Regions from separate parts of the Paenibacillus sp. FSL K6-2524 genome, predicted to be linked through region 1. Evidence: riboswitches for the same ligand, from Rfam matches in the RefSeq annotation. Region 1 holds a riboswitch; each other region holds the start of a gene.
What was found. Region 1 has a riboswitch for cyclic di-GMP ahead of NST85_RS00295 (methyl-accepting chemotaxis protein). Riboswitches for the same ligand answer to the same signal wherever they lie in the genome.
Positions count from the first base shown of each region.

Region 1 (4,220 bases):
CAATCCCCGCTGTTGTAGCATATGAGCCACTTGATTGGACAAATTATCAAGTTGTCCATATGTGAGCTCTTGCGGGCCGGATGATAAGGCAATACGATCACGGAACCGCCGCACGGTCTCCTCCAGCATAGCAGGAACATTCAAAGCGTCAGGCAATACTGTAGACGTATCATTAAGTTTGTCATACGCATCCTTATCTTCTTCCGTAAGAATAGGAATGCTTGCTATAGCAATGCTGTCATCGACCAGCGAGGTTTGAACAATACATTGATAATGACCTGCGAACTTACGAATCGTACTCTCTTTGAATAAATTTTGATGATAGGAGATATCAATCGTCCATTGACCATCTCCTTTGTTCACATACCAGTTTAAGCAACTAGGTGCGTAGGTTCTGTCTACTCCATATAGGGTCTCTATAATTGGAGAATGTCCTATAATGTGCTCAATTTCACTTAGGGATAGAGGAGTAGAATGTTCTACTTTGAGCTTAGCGGATAGCTGCTGGTACAGCTTTCTAAAGGAAATGTTCCCGTTAATAACCATCCGTACTGGCATCAATTCTCCGTTACTTCTTTTTACTCCAACAATCTGGTCTTCTTCTCCACTCATTCTATAAAGGAATATAACATAGCAGGTTAACATCCATGTCTGCAAATCGAAATGTCCCTCAAAATGACCCATTTGATCTCTGCTAACATCCAGTATAAAAGTCGTTCGCTTAATCTCTGTAACGGATAGATGTTTGGGATAATCAGTGAACATATTCCATCCTGACAAAGGTGGTTTGAACTCATTGATCCAATACTCTTTGGTCTTTTCTGATAACAGTAGGGTATTCATCGGTATTTGCTCCTTAGCTCATCTATGCTGATCTATAATTTCAGTCCGGCAACAAGACTCTCCAGCTTCTCTGAAATTTGATTCATTTGCTGTGCAGAATCTACAATTTTATTGGATGAAGAACGCTGCTCTAAAGCTCGTGTCTTGATTTCATCGGATACAGCCGCATTTCTCTCTGCCAATTGGGCAAGTTGTTTGATCGCTGCTGTAATTTGCTCCGTCTCTGCAACCATCTCTTCCGTTGCCGCAGATACCTCCTGAATTTGACTCGTCACCGCATCTGTAGCCATCAGAATTCCACCAAACAATTCACCCGTCTGTTGTACAATGTTGATGCCGACCTTAACATTCTGCTCACCTTCATTGATTGATTTAACGGCTGTCAGGGTTTCCTGCTGAATGTAATGAACTAAATCTGTAATCTTCTTAGCTGAGTTACCAGACTGTTCCGCAAGCTTCTTCACTTCATTAGCAACAACTGCAAAACCTCGTCCGTCTTCACCTGCTCTAGCCGCTTCAATGCTGGCATTAAGCGATAATAGGTGGGTTTGCGTAGCGATATCTGTAATTACCTGCACAATTTCCTCAATCTCACCAGAACGTTCTTGTAAACGTTCAATGGAAACGACGGAATCCATTACAGATTGATGAATAGAGTTCATCTGGTTCATTACTTTTACGACATTGTCATTACCTTGCTCCGATTGATCTCTCATTTGCAGAGAAGCTTCGGATACGGAGGAAGTGCTTCCAGCGATCGTATTGACCCCTGAAGTGATTTCCTCAAGTGAGGTTACCCCTTCCGAGATGGATTTGCTTTGCTGCGATACCTTCTCAGAGATCTCCTCAATATTTTCGGTAATAGCCAAAGAGTGCCCATGATTTTCTTCCATTGTTGTCGATAGCACTTTAGACTGTTCTGCAGATTGAATGGAAACCGACTTTATCGTTGTTACTAAAGTATTAATATTGGCTACGGTTGAGTTAAACTTCGCATTTACCTGACCAAGCTCATCCTGACTTGTCTTTAACTGCACGCTAAAATCACCCTGGCTAAGTTTATCCAGAGCTTGCATTAAATCCTTAACTGGAGCGAATGTACGTCTGGTAGTCCAGAACTGGAATATCAAAATTAAGATAATGGTTATAATCAGTGCAATTGTAGTATATTTCAACAAATCCTGCTTACCTTTCAAGATCAAACTAGCGTCAATATCCATCCCCATATATGCAAACACCTTGCCCTGCTCATCCTGAAAAGGATAGAACACGGTTAGCCAGGTTCCATAATCATCCTTATAAGGTTTAGTAAAAGTAATCTCTTTGGTCTTAAGTAGTTCCTTTACTCCTTCAATATGAAAATCTACTTGTCCCAGATTATCACCCAAATTCAAGTCTTCTCCAGCAAACATATCCAGAATGGCTGTTGGGAAAGCAATCATCAACGTCTTGTTGCCTTCTACAATCTCTGAGCCAAAGATATATCCTTGGGCAACATTAGGATGTGTCGCTGACAATTCATCAAATATTTCAGTTACTTTCTTCTGGATAGCTGAATTTCTGTCCGTACTAGCCATAGCTTCGGCCGCTTCTGCGGGGGTGATTTTGTTCTTCCAAGCCTCCATGACTAGCTGTGAATCAGATTCCAGTTGATTGGTAAGAACCTCGCCTTGAATATAATAACTAGCTGTAATTAAAATAGCTCCCGTTAAAACAACAGAAAGACTAGCCAGTAGCATGTTCTTAAAAACAATACTTCTGTTAGTCACAATCTTGAATACATTATGTAACTTCATTTTATGTCTCCTCATTCGTATCTTAGTATGAATCTATTTGAATCTATTATGTAGGTCTTGATGGCTAAACCTTCATCACCATACCTATTCCCCCTTCAATGTCTAAACTTCTAATATTCCGAGAACAAAAAAAATGACCCATAGCAAAAAAACACCATAGATCACCAATTTTTGTGCAACTGGCTGACATCTCCCACCAAGGTAGGAAGGAAGTCCCTATAGCTTTGCGTCACTACTTTTCAGTAGTTTTGCCGAAATATTTAATTATTTGAGAATAGATTGAAAAAAATAGTTACAAAAACAAAGATAGTTCTATTTTACTTCATTCCCCTAAACTATTCCATATTTAAAAAATATACTAAAGGAATTTTATGGATTTAACTCGGTGGGTCAGCACAAAGAATCAATCTAACTCACGGTACGAGGTCGTTCTAATCTACTGATACCTGGTATATTGAGCGTTGCCCATTGCGGGCGTAAGTGATCAACCTTCACTACCACAACGGTCATATCGTCTAGAATGAGATTTTGCTGATATCGAATGACTGAATCTAGCAGGCGGTCAGCCATCTCCTGGGGCTCTTCCTCTTGAATTTCTTGGATCAATCGTTTGATCCACAATTCCTTATTCACAGCGTGACCTGGAGCATCATAAATTCCGTCTGTCATCATAATCAGTGTGTCCCCCGGGTATAATTGTACGGTTACCAAGTCAATCTCAATCTCCTGTATAATTCCGATGGGTAAATTGCTGGCTGATACAGGAATCACCTCTTGCCCACGCTTGATGAAACTTGGCGAGGATCCAATCTTCATAAATGTAGTCCGGGCAGAATATTCATCGATCAATGCCAGGTCCACCGTGGCATAAATCTCATCCGGTGATCGCAGCATCAGAATAGAATTGACCGATTTGATGGCCAGGGTCTCATCCATACCGGATTGCAACAATTGTTCGAGAATATTTAGAGCAGTACTGCTCTCCATCCTCGCCCGCTCCCCATTGCCCATACCATCACTGATCGCTACCGCGTAGGTGCCGTTTCCAAGCTCCATGGCACTAAAGCTATCACCTGAAAGTAAATCGCCACCTTTAGCTGCACCCGCCACCCCGGTAGTAATCTCATAGGTCTTGGCTGACCCAAAAGTAACACATGCAAGGCCTTCTCTTCCGCCAAGCGAAGTTTCATTGATAACTGCAATATGTTCAACTAGAATATCCGACAATAACGGAGCTATAATCTTCCGGCATTCGTCGTACCCACGAGTATAAGCATGTACAATCTCGATCTCTACGTTCCCATGATCCAGATTAACAATATCGATACTTTGGATGGATAGACCCATCTGCTCCAGTGCTTCCCTAATCTGTTCCTCCTGCCGATACATCGCTTGTCCTTCCCGCTTAATCTCCTTGGCCAGGTCTTCCATAACCTGCGAGACACCCGAGAGCTGCTCAGCCACAAGCTGACGACTATCGTATATTTGCCGTTTCCAATGCATATCATGTTGATAGAGGCCGTACTCATGCTTCATCACTTCTAATACTTGCTCCGTCTTGGAGCAAATTTTGCCCCACTT
Region 1 covers NZ_JBBOSP010000001.1:59,973-64,192, reverse strand. Annotated here, with positions in the region: gene NST85_RS00300 (non-ribosomal peptide synthetase family protein) at 1-843, opposite strand, end outside; gene NST85_RS00295 (methyl-accepting chemotaxis protein) at 876-2,639, opposite strand; cyclic di-GMP riboswitch class I at 2,811-2,902, opposite strand; gene spoIIE (stage II sporulation protein E) at 3,048-4,220, opposite strand, start outside.

Region 2 (4,220 bases), 6.0 Mb from region 1:
TCACTCACAGCCATACGGTGCCCGATCTCATGCGACAAGCCCCAACCTGGATTCGTCGTGCTGAGATCCTGTAGCATCAAGGGTATGGTTCCACTTTGAATGCCGGTATGGTCACCTGCTGCATACATCGCACCATACGGCTGCATTAATCTAATATTCTCCCGAATAAGCTTGGCATCATGGTTCTCACTACGACCATCAAGGCCAAAGTAATCAAATAATCTATTGATCCATACATCATAACCCGTTAAAGTAGCCATGGGATTTAGATCTTTCGTTATAAACTCATTGTGGGCCAAGGTAGCCGTACCCGTGAAAATAATACGCTCACTCACCATTTCGACGACATCAATCATTTCACGGTCACTAACGTTCGGATGTGCTGCTTTGTCTGCGTCTAATCTTTGTTTATACGCGGTTAAGAAAGTTTTAAATTCGGCTGGATCGGTATCCTTTGTCATCATCGGGAATCGTTCTACACCTTCAAATCGAAGGAGAGGCGCTTTGCCTTGCTCTTCCGGCGTATAAGGATTAACGATATAAACAGGTCCACCTTTCGTTACATCATGGGCATATGCATTGTTGGTAGTAGATTCAGGCACCACGATCGTATTTTTCCCAGCACGCAATTGTACACCCCTTGCCCAGCTATTCCAAGAACCTTCTTGCTGCGAAAAGATTAACGAAGGTACTTTAGCGGTAGAATCGACATCCACATAGACGTTGATCGTATCGCCGGGCATTGCCACAAGTCCAGTAGGCTGGTTATTTGTGCCCATATTAAATCTAAGATTTTGCTGCGCATGCTTCTTCATATCGCCATGTTGTTCAGCTGTAATGATCATACCTTCGGTTTGTACCTCACCATTTACGATCTTCATCGCCAAATCCAGTTGATCTTTGAGCTGAGGATATAATGGGTGTGCTAAGGCTACTTTCTCTAGCTCATTGATTTTTGCAACACTATTGTATTCGGGAACTACCGAACTCATCGTTCCATCAGTAAATAGGTCACTTACCGTATCACTCACTTGATCTTGCTTGTAAAATCTAAATTCAGCCACAAACGGTCTGTTAATATTAGCTTTTGTGAACTTAAACTTAATTCGCTTAAACTTCGTTGGCTCAAACTTAAATTGCAGAAAATCATTTGTACTAACTGCAGTTCCGCTAGAAACAAGTTGGAACGTATCTCCTTTACTCGTCTCGGATGCATAGATCTCGAATGCCTCCGGGAATCCCTTCCGATTATCTCTAGCTAGAAAGGCTACTCTGTCCAGCACTTCAGCATTCGTTAATTCAAATACAACTTCATTCGTGAAGGTATCATCATTGTTTTTATTCGTTTCCCAATGTGTATTTGGCTGATCATCCAGCATGTATTCTGGTTTCGTTCCCGGGTAGCTTCCGCCATTAGTCGTTACTTTGGACACGTTCGAATTCGGCATACGATAGGCTTCGCTATAAGCTGCTTCATATTCCGTGCCATAACCTTTAAGGGTGGAAACCTTTGCTGTAGTTGATCCTATTGAATTGCCTGAGAGAAGTATTCTTGCATTCTCGATCTCCGCTTGAAATTGAGCGTATAGCGGATGTGACTTCACTTCATTCTCCAAAGCTATTAATTTGTCTAATGTATTAAACTCTTCGCTAACTTGACTGTATGTATCATCCGTAAATAAGTTCTTCATCTGATCTGATACGGCATCTTCTTTATAGAAAGAAAACTCAGCCCCACTTGCCCATTCTTGATTCGCCTTTTTGTATACAAATTTGATTCTCTTAAATGTTGCCGGCGCAAATTTAATTTCAACTACGTCGCCTGTTGAACCTTTATATTCACCCGTCGATACCAATGTGTAATCATCGCCTGAGTCCGTCATAGAGCTATAAATTTCAAACTCCTCAGCAAACCCTTTGCCCTTTGCACTAGATTGTCTAGCAGCATACACGATTCTATTTAATGTAGTTGATTCATCTAAAAGAAATACGACCTCATTCGTAAACGTTGAAGTATTCGGTTTACCTGTCTCCCAGTGCGTATTCATATCTCCATCGATCGCCTTGTTTATAGGAGAACCTGAATAGTTACCACCATTATTCGTGATCGATTTAATATTTGCATTATCCATTTTAAAAGCTGTGTTGTAAGTATTTAAGATTTCCTTCCCGTACAAATCGAACGGCTTAACCGATGCTAAGCTAGATTGACTAACCCTACTCTCTAACACATTCTTCGTTACATTAGCGTTATGTATTTCACTTGCTAAAGCATACCCAACTTCACTCGACATACTAACTAACAGCGCTGCAGATGTGACGATTGCAATCATTTTCTTCATACGTTCTTCCTCCTGATGAACGATAGTTATGACGAATGACCTAAAAAGGCGCAAAAAAAACTACCCTAAGAGTAGCCCGATTGCACACAAAGTCTATTAAAAATGAAAACTCCACTTTTAATAAACTTTAAATAACAAAAAGAATATTACACTCTTTGGCAGCTGGCTGACATCGTCACTAAACTTGATTAACTTTAGTCCCTTTAGCTTTGCGTCCCTACATTTCCATAGGTTTGCCTATTCAATTTTAAGTACATTCTCACAGTAACATATCAAAACATCACACCGCATGGTCAGTTGGTATGATATCGTACTAGGTAATTTACATTAATTTTGATGCATTTTCATTCATTATTTTCATGGTTTCCAAGAGATTTTGATATAGGTACTGATACTTTAGATATAGGAGACATTAAGTGCACGTTTATAGTTACAACTTCGAAAAGAAAAAAATGTTATAATTTGGGTGAACTATCGCCACTCCCATTGACGGCATAGAATAATAATATAGGAGGTCATGTAGATGAGAAGGATTGTGAGTTCTTTTCTTATATTATTTTTGGTTATAACAATGACAGCATGCGGAAATAAGGAAGCTGAAGAATCGCAAGTTTTCAAAAAGGAAAAAGACAACTTATCATTAGAAAATGTAATAGAATTATCTATAAAGGGTAATGAACTTTCATGGAAAGATTTTAAAATATACGATAGCACTGATATTGGTAGTGGATTATATATTCAGCACTATGATATTGATGAAAAATATTATCTTCTTATCGGTGGTGGCAGCATAGATGAAAAACCTATGTACATTCGTTTGGTAAAAGCAAATAATTCAGATGACTATATTGATATTAGAACAGACGATATAGATGAGTTTATTTCTGAGTAAGTTGATGTCTTATTTAAATTACGCTTGATCCTTACGATATAACTCTCGACTCTTATAGCCCGCCTGAAGAATCATCTTCATTTCTTCTCTACGCTTGGCTCTTGTTTCTTCTTGTTTCGCACTATAGACATACCGTGCCCAATCTTTGCGGTATCCTGGAGTAAGCGATTGATATATCGCAAGCAGCTCAGGCGTATCCTCCAAATCCTTCTCCACACTTGGAATCAGGGAAATATAATCATCTACTCGTTGACTTGATTGCGAAGAAGTTTGGTTTCTACCTCCAGCGTCCTCTTTTAACCCAACAACGGTAAAGACATCATCCAACCCCACCATACGTGCAAATTTAATATTACTTGTCCCTACATATCCACTCTCATCGCTTCCTATACCATCCAGTAAATCGTCCCGATGAATGTACGTGGGATAGACTTTGTTTCCCTTTTTAGGGTATGCCGCAAAGAGATAGCCATTCTTGTTGAGGTGCTGATGTTCAATCACGCGATCAACCAGTTCCTTTAAAGACTCCAGATCTAACACAAAGGCAAAAATCAGATCATACCCATGCTCCTTGAGCGTTGTATCATAGTCTGCCAATTCGACCAAATAACCGCTTCCTTCAGGTTGATTCAATACCGCTACTTGGTCGTACTTATGTAAATTCAACTTTTCTACGATCGATTTAGCCATTACGCTTCGCCTCCTATAGGTATTCCGATGTTCTTTTCTTATTAATTCATACTAATTATATCCCAAAAAAATCAAACTATATAAAGAATCAAGAACCCTTATCACCATAGATTGGCCCATTAGTCTGTAATTACATTTCATGTTTTTGTGTTTGTCCATAATAAGTTATACTGAGTAACAGTATGAAGTTTATGACGTAATCAACTTACTCGGAGGGTTATTATGAAATATAATTTTGACCATGTTATAGCTAGAGAGAACACCAACTCATTAAAATGGGATCGGACGGTTCTTAC
Region 2 covers NZ_JBBOSP010000001.1:6,066,720-6,070,939, forward strand. Annotated here, with positions in the region: gene NST85_RS28185 (NPCBM/NEW2 domain-containing protein) at 1-2,342, opposite strand, end outside; cyclic di-GMP riboswitch class I at 2,497-2,590, opposite strand; gene NST85_RS28190 (hypothetical protein) at 2,866-3,234, shown strand; gene NST85_RS28195 (YdeI/OmpD-associated family protein) at 3,253-3,924, opposite strand; gene NST85_RS28200 (MalY/PatB family protein) at 4,147-4,220, shown strand, end outside.
Region 2: another riboswitch for cyclic di-GMP. It lies ahead of NST85_RS28185 (NPCBM/NEW2 domain-containing protein); the one in region 1 lies ahead of NST85_RS00295 (methyl-accepting chemotaxis protein).

Region 3 (4,220 bases), 5.9 Mb from region 1:
TATCATTTCAACGGAACAAATGGAAGTAAAGATCGATACAGTGAAACGAAGTCTTACCTTTTATGATGCAAAGAAAAAGCTTTTGCTTGAACATCCCGACTTGTTAGAATCCATAGTAGATGAAGTCGAATTTACCCATGATCAGAATGATCGTTTATATGGAATTGGTGGTTATAACGCATCCGAGGGTTCGGCGGATGGGATATTGTTAGGAGATACAATGATTGTCCGAGGCGGACAGCAAGGTCATCCCGGAGCACCGCTAGTATGGAGCAGCGCAGGATATGGTCTGTTAGTAGATACTATAGATGCTAGGTACAATAATGATGAGGGTATTATCTCGTTCAGGAATACTTCAAGGAAAGGTGTGCACTATTACGTCCTCATAGGTACTCCTGCGGCAATGATGAGTACGGTAGCAGATATTAGCGGAACACCTCCATTATTTCCGAAATGGGCAATGGGTTTTATGAACAGTGAGTGGGGGATTGATGAGCAAGAGCTTCTACAGGAAGTGTCCACCTACCGTAAGAAACAGATTCCCATCGATAGCTTCACACTCGACTTTGATTGGAAGGCTTGGAGTGAAGATCAATATGGTGAGTTTCGCTGGAATGAAGTGAAGTTTCCAAGTGGATCATCGGGAGAACTTAAACAAACCATGGATGACCTGGGAATTAAGTTGACCGGTATTTTTAAACCACGCCTACATGTAAATACAGAGCAAGGCAAATATGCATCCGAACATGACTTCTGGTGGCCCGGCAAAAAGAATTATTTAGACTATTTCTCGCATCAGGCAGTAAACGATCTCAATTTTGATAAAGAAGAGGTTCGTAAGTGGTATTTTGAGCATACGAAGCAAGCCTTTGATACAGGAATCATCGGTTATTGGAATGACGAAGCGGATGAAGGTTATACGACAATGCAGTTCATCAATATGCAGAAGGCACTCTACGAGGGACAAAGGGAATATTCCGACAAAAGAGTCTGGTCGATTAATCGGAATTATTATCTTGGCGCACAGAAATATGCCTATGGGTTATGGTCGGGTGATATCACTTCGGGTTTTGACACGATGGCGAATCAACGGGAGCGTATGTTAACCTCGATTAACGTGGGTCAATTCAAATGGGGAATGGATACAGGTGGTTTCCAAAGTAATCCGGAACCTGACAACTATGCACGTTGGATGCAGTTTAGTGCTTTTACTCCTATATTCAGGGTTCATGGCCAACAGGATATGCAGCGTCAACCCTGGTACTTCGGAGATACGGCGGAAGCGGCGGCGAAGGCGGCCATCGAGTTAAGGTATCAACTTATTCCTTATATTTATTCTTATGAACGGATGACTTATGAAACAGGAATTGGACTAGTAAGACCGTTAGTGTTCGATTATCCGCAAGACCCGCAGGTTGAGAATGATGTCGATTCCTGGATGTTTGGAGATTGGCTGTTGGTCTCTCCGGTGGTGAGTCAGGATGAAGCTGTAAAGTCGATCTACTTACCTCAAGGGCAGTGGATTAATTATATGGACGGCACGGAGTATCAAGGCGGGCAAACAATCACTCACCAGGTTGATCTGACAAATTGGTCCGATATCCCGCTGTTCATTAAGCGTGGGGCAATCATTCCGACCCAGCCCGTAATGAATTACATTGGTGAGAAGAAGGTTGATATTCTAACCGTAGATGTATTTCCGGATACATCTGAGACATCATTTATCTATTACGATGATGACGGCGATACCTATAGTTATGAAACAGGTCAATACTTCAGACAGCAACTCTCAACGCAGGCGAAAGCAGGTGAGCTTGTCTTCACAACCGCAAATAAAGTGGGGACGTTCACTCCAGACCTGGGATATTATCTGGTTAAGTTTCATGGTCTTGCTGGAGGGAGCATGACTTCAGGCGGGTCCGCATTATCTGAAGTTAAAGATGTGGCAGCTCTTACGAACCAAGCCGGTGAAGGTTGGGCACACGGAACAGATCAGTATGGTGATGTAACGTACGTGAAGATTGAGGCAGGATTCTCGAAGAACATAAGTGTAAAATAAGCAAAAATAGCAGACAAAAGCCTAGCTCAAAAGCGTCCCTTTGTCTGTTTTTTTTATTTGTTATGAACCTTTAAGTCGGAGAGGATAAGAATATGATTAGGGAATTGGAATCAACTTTTAGGTGTTGGGAATTTGTCGAAAAATCAAACTTTTATTCTGGCACATTAATACAACAGTCGACATCAATAGAATTCTTCCATGAAGGCTATAGAAAGGGCTAATAAAATTGAATGAAAACGTGAAAATATGAAACTATTTGTGAAAATATTCACTTTAATAGAGCAATTGACAATTTTAGGGGTGTAAGATATATTTGTCCTGTGATAGTTCCCTTATACTGGATTAAGACAGATTAATATGATCAATATCACGAAAGTATGACTGCGCTAACGACAATTATATATTTTGGCACACTAATCGAAAGATTAGCTCGCAAAGCCTCGGAATCTAACAGTCTTTGACTCATGATCGTCCGGCTGCAATTAACATCGTTAATGCAGCCGGACTTTTTTGCGTTCCGGGGAGCTAAATCCATAAACTAAGGAGGAAGATATGAAACGGGGTTTGAAACTTGTAGTAACGTGGCTGTTTATAGTGTCAGTGTTCGCAGGATTTATACCAGGTACCCTGCCCGTAAGTTCAGCGGCAGCATCGAATGAATTAATCTGGCCCAATCCGGGAGCGGTTAATCTGACAAAGACGGCTGAACCTACAGGGACACAGGGTCAATGGAAAGTAACGTTGACAGTTGAGGGCAAGAATATTCAGAGCACTTCGGATGTTGTATTGGTTATGGACCGATCCGGAAGTATGGACGGTAGTCGGATGACCAAAGCTAAAGAGGCTGCGAAGAAATTCGTCGACAATTTGTTAATTAAAGATTCGAAGACAAGAATCGCTTTTGTGTCCTTTGGCGAGGGAGTAACAACTGAATCTGATTTTCAAGGAACAGCAGGAAAAGAGTCTCTAAAGACTAAAATTAATGGTATTTCTGCTTCGGGAGGCACCAATATTCAGGCAGGGATCAATCGTGCCCGTACGTTATTGAATGGAAGCCAAGCACAGAATAAGGTCATTGTCCTCTTAAGTGATGGAGAACCGACGTATAGTTATAAGGCGGGTAAAGCGACAGCTTATAATTGGCCAGATAACAAATTTAAATTTGCTCTTTCAGATTTTGATTACAGTAAACAACTCGGTTCAGGTGATGATTATGCGTTATCTGAGGGCTTTTTCGGAATAGGCAAGGAAACTTATAAAGTAAATGGATTTGACGTAAAAAACAATGGTATTGGCACTATCTCAGAGGCTAAGCTAGCCAAAGATGGTGGCATTGGTATTTATTCCATAGGGCTTGAAGTTGGGGACAGTGCCAATGCAAAGTATGTACTGAATAACACCCAAAATAAGGGCTATTACGAATCTAGCAGTTCTGAACTGAACAAAGTTTTTACAGAATTGTCTAGCAAGATTTCGTATGCAGCACAAAACGCAAGAGTTATCGATCCGATGGGAGCTAAGTTCGATAAGATCGATGGTCCTACGGTATCGCAAGGAACAACTTCTTGGGATAGCAAGTCAGAGACGATAACGTGGGAAATTGGTAACATTGTTGAGGGTTCCCCTGCAACAATGAGCTACATCGTTAAAATGGATAATGATGCAGATCCTAATGTGTTGTATCCGACCAATAAAGTAACGACAATGAGCTATACCGACGTCAATGGTAAATCCACATCGAAGAACTTCATAGTACCTGAAGTGAGCTTCGGTAAAGGTTCCATTACCGTCAGAGGATATAGCGTCAATGCGGACGGTCTACCAATCAATGCAGACGGAGTCGTTGTAGAGAAACCTGAGTTAGCAGAACAGCTATACAACGAACCGTTTATTGTAAATGGAAAACCAGCGCTTGATATCAACAAGGACTATGATGTAACGGCAAAAGCTGTTGATGGGTATCAGCTCAATGTTGGTACAAGTCCAACAAGTGTGCAGCTGACTACTAAGGCGCCTTCTCCAACCATCTGGTTTGGATATGTGAAAGCCCCTAAAGTCCCTTATACACTCAAAGTTGTATATAAGGCTGGCGACAACGTACTTGAACAGTCTGAGCCAATCATTATACTTCAAGGAGAAGCGGTAGATTACAGCAGTAAGG
Region 3 covers NZ_JBBOSP010000001.1:5,963,579-5,967,798, reverse strand. Annotated here, with positions in the region: gene NST85_RS27730 (glycoside hydrolase family 31 protein) at 1-2,059, shown strand, start outside; cyclic di-GMP riboswitch class I at 2,457-2,543, shown strand; gene NST85_RS27725 (MucBP domain-containing protein) at 2,612-4,220, shown strand, end outside.
Region 3: another riboswitch for cyclic di-GMP. It lies ahead of NST85_RS27725 (MucBP domain-containing protein); the one in region 1 lies ahead of NST85_RS00295 (methyl-accepting chemotaxis protein).

Region 4 (4,220 bases), 1.1 Mb from region 1:
GCTCGCACCAGCCCAAAACAAAAAAACAGGCTCTCCGAAACCGGATGGCCTGTTTGCCTCTCAACATACTGTTCCTGTCTTGTTCACGATACCATCTTATCATGAAAATCGTGCAAATGGGGTGCATAATTGGTGTATATTGGGTGCGATCCCATACTCTGTTCGGTGCATGTTCAGTGCAAAATGAGTGCAACAAAGTTGTTTTGAAAAAGAATTTCTAATCGGATTCCTTATCCTTCGGCTTGCGCCACTTCAACAAGTGCTCTATATGTTGGAGTAAGAAAGCCACTTCATCCTCTGGACAGAACTTTAATAATTGGTTTAACTGCTCCAACGGCTGTAAGCGAGGCGATTGGTCAAATGAAAACAATTGATGCAATTCGATCCTCAAGCCATTGGCGATCTTTTGTATATTTTCTAAGGATACATTTTTCAACCCGCGTTCGATTTGTCCGATATAATTGGGATGCAGATCCGCTCTTTCGGCAAGCTGCTCCTGCGTCAACCCCAGTTTCTCCCGTAATGCGCGAATACGTTGACCAAAAACTTCCCGTATTGATAACAACATGACCACCACCTTATGCTTTCAGCTTATAAGGTGGATTTTCACAAATGAACACACGATAAGTTCCCTATTTATAAAACCAATAGTGTCTGTTATAATGAATTCATCTACTTGGTTCTACTGGAGTTAGAAAAAAACGAACTCAGAAAGATTAGACCTACAGCTGAGGAGGCCCTTATAATAGAGGTTGGGGTTATATCTTGCATTTTCATTTTTTTTCTGTTCACCAAAAGAAGATGCGCAGTGGCATCTTCTTTTGGAATCCGATCCTTTACTTTTCATTAAACGGGTCATAATCCAATAATGCTGCACGGTTTTTAATTTTGCGGTATATCTTTTGCAATATTCGCTTCCGATGATAGAAAAATGCACGGCGCGATAATCCTAAACGATCCATGGCGGTTGAAAACGCCAGTTGATCTTGATATCGCAGTTGAACGAATCGTCTTTCCTCTGGGGTGAGAGCCGAGAAAGCGTATTCGATCAATCCGATTCTAGATTTAAGAAACGGTATTTCATGCTCGGTGATTTCCAACCGGTGAATGACTGTCCGAAGTAACGCGTCGTTGGGATGACCGTAACCATGGATCGCAACTTCATGCAATGCTTTGGTCAAGCCCGGAATATACTCGAGCTCTGTTTGAACGTACTCCAACTGTGCTTTCCAATCCACATAAGCCATTAACCAAGTCTCAACTTTTTCGTAAGGGGTTATCTGTTCGGTTGGCAACATATGTCATTCCCCCAATTCCCTATCCGGCTAATCAGACATAATTCACACTCCGTTTCTTTTCGACACATGTCGATCATCCTTTCATCCATCATTTCAGGGACAACCCAACGGTGAATGAGAAAAAAGAACTACGTTAAGTTTGTCCCCTTCGTAACACGACAGACGCTACTTGTCCATTGCACCATCCTTTAGTTGCTTCGCCACAAATCCCTCCTATTCATAGTGGGCAATTTTTCACTACTCCTACCCCACCTTATCCCTCATTGTACCCATTTCCGATGACATTCGGCAGGGTGATTTATTAATCACCCTTAGATATGCTATTTTTGTCGAATTGAATCGCATTTTGTCTCCTATATGAGCTTCGTGTTATTTATTGTCCGTAAAACCCATTAGACCAAGCCGTATTGCCTTATCTGCTGCTTCTTTGATCGATTTTGTACCGAGCTTTATCCTTATATGACGAACGTGGGTCTTCATCGTATTTGATGAAATACCCATCAACTGAATTAACTTAGGCTGGGAATGGCCTAAACTGATTAATTGAAGCACTTCTATTTCAGTCATGGTCAACTTACAACGAAGTTCTTGATGCTTCAACCGGGTGAGTTCCTCGCGCAGTACCTCCGATGCTTTCGGGTGTAAGGATGAACTGCGGTGATACGCTTCCCGAATTGCGATGACGATGTCTCGCATATCGGCATTGCTTATAAAGTTTACCGCCCCGACTGTAATTGCCTCGACGATCACTTCAGGATCTGTACTCAAGGCCGTGGCAATAATGGGAATATCTTTTTTTGCGAGAATGTCCTTTATAGCTTCTAGCCCATCCCGCCTCGACGGCTGGAGCGATGCATTCACCACAACAACATCCACATCCAGCTGTAAACCAGCTCGTACCGCCTCTTCTTTTGTGACGGAGATGTTAATGAGATGAATATCCATCGCTTTTTTGAGCAATCCTGCAAAGCGGCGGCACCATTCCTGGTCGCTATCCACTAGCACAACTCTAATATTCCCTTTACCAGCCATCATAGGCAATTTCGAATGATATTCTGCTTCGGATATCTTATTCCCCTCCAATTCTGCAAAAAACAAAAACACGACCCCATAGGCCGTGTTTGGCAAATTGGGTAACCCGGCGGTCATCACTTGAACAGTGAGAAGATCCGTGGCTTTGCGTCACTGCCTTTCGACAGTTTTGCCGTTTTCCATATTGAGTTGCCGTTCAACCGAAAATCCGATTTAAACTTAGGAACGATTTCATTTGGTTGACAGCACATAATCGCCCTTTCCCACTTTCTCAATCAAGGTGGAAATATCTACTCTTCACGTTCACGACGCGATATTTCTTAAATCGCGCGATCAGAGTATTTTTATTTAGATACAAAACTTTCATTTATCGGAGTCTTCTTCTTTTCGCTTCTTAGAATGAGTCTTATTTGTCTTTAAAATAACAAAAGAACAGATGATTAAACTAATATAAATGACACTAATCATCAAAAGTCCAAATACATTGGAATTCAAAATCGCCCCCCCCCCTCTAAATTAAAAAATTATTCGAAGGTGCATTTCACCACTTTACTCAGAGTAGTCATTCGAATTCCTTATGTTACTGGACAAGGCAACCCCACCCAACCGCTTCACATTGCATCTCCCATCTTTCACATGAATGGATAACTATTCATCATCTGGTCGATCCCATTTTTTAGAGTACGCTTTACTTGTTGCCCAGATGGTGATCCATATAATAAATGCGGCTACTCCAAAAACCGCGATATAAACGAGCAACATACTGACACCTCCAGAGAAGATTGATTAATACCATCGGTTTGACTGCAATTTGATAAATAGATACACCATAATTCCCAGTACAATAGCGGTTATAATAAAGCTGAAGATCAAAAGGACATCACAACCTTGTTTGCTGAAATAAAGGATACGATTGTTGGAACACTTTTTTATTATCCGCCCGACAATCATGGCAACCGTTTGATTTCCGATATTGTCCAGAAACCGTTTTTGTCGAAAGAATATGAATAGCCTTTGAGATACACGTGACCTTCTGACAAGTCAAACAAAAAACTTTATTCTTTAAATTGTTCATTGTCTTCTCCTCTCGCTTACATGTACGGTCTGAGTCATCCTCATTGTGTAATAAAATCAGCTTCAGTATATCCAAGAGAAAGGAACAATGGTTTCTGAAGTGTATCATTATCCAACAATATGGAAATACTTCGGGCTTTGAGTTTTTGGAAACGACGAACAAGGGAATCGACGAGTGCTCTTTCAATTTCGGAGTTTTGGTCATTCCCTTCGACTGTAATTCGGTAAAGTAGTCCTTGCTGATCCCGAATGTTCCCGATAATGACTCCAATTATTCGGTTATTCTTCTGCTCAACCACGATCAAATCGCTATCCCAATAAAGTTGTTTAGCGAAGACGGTTATCGTTTTTTCCAAGAAGACGGCCGAAAGGTTGTTTTCAAGCAAGGTCGAAACTTCCATATAATCCTGTAGTTGAAACGTACGAACAACCATATCAAACAGCTCCTTGTTTCATCTTAAAGTGGATCACTATATGCAAAAAAACCAATTCTTCTCCCCTGATACAAAATGTTTCGTTTTGGAATGTGTAGTTGTTTCGCCTTTTCCAAAGCAAATACGACGCTCTCGCAATAACCTGTACAAGATCCCAATTCATGACGAATGCCGGTCGTTTGCTTCAAAAGAATGATCGAGAACCCCTCTCCCTTTTGCTGAATATGAATTTGACTCATTTCATACACTTCCGATCTGAACCTTGCTGTTCATGAATCCTGGTATCGAGTGTGTTAATCACGCTCATTAACTGGTTATTAAACATGTTTTTGGTCATGAAAAGCAGATCACATAAAAGAGGATCTTGCACTGAATAAACGAC
Region 4 covers NZ_JBBOSP010000001.1:1,116,453-1,120,672, reverse strand. Annotated here, with positions in the region: gene NST85_RS04955 (helix-turn-helix domain-containing protein) at 218-568, opposite strand; gene NST85_RS04950 (hypothetical protein) at 837-1,298, opposite strand; gene NST85_RS04945 (helix-turn-helix transcriptional regulator) at 1,668-2,447, opposite strand; cyclic di-GMP riboswitch class I at 2,428-2,514, opposite strand; gene NST85_RS04940 (GNAT family N-acetyltransferase) at 3,446-3,838, opposite strand; gene NST85_RS04935 (hypothetical protein) at 3,862-4,077, opposite strand; gene NST85_RS04930 (ArsR/SmtB family transcription factor) at 4,074-4,220, opposite strand, start outside.
Region 4: another riboswitch for cyclic di-GMP. It lies ahead of NST85_RS04945 (helix-turn-helix transcriptional regulator); the one in region 1 lies ahead of NST85_RS00295 (methyl-accepting chemotaxis protein).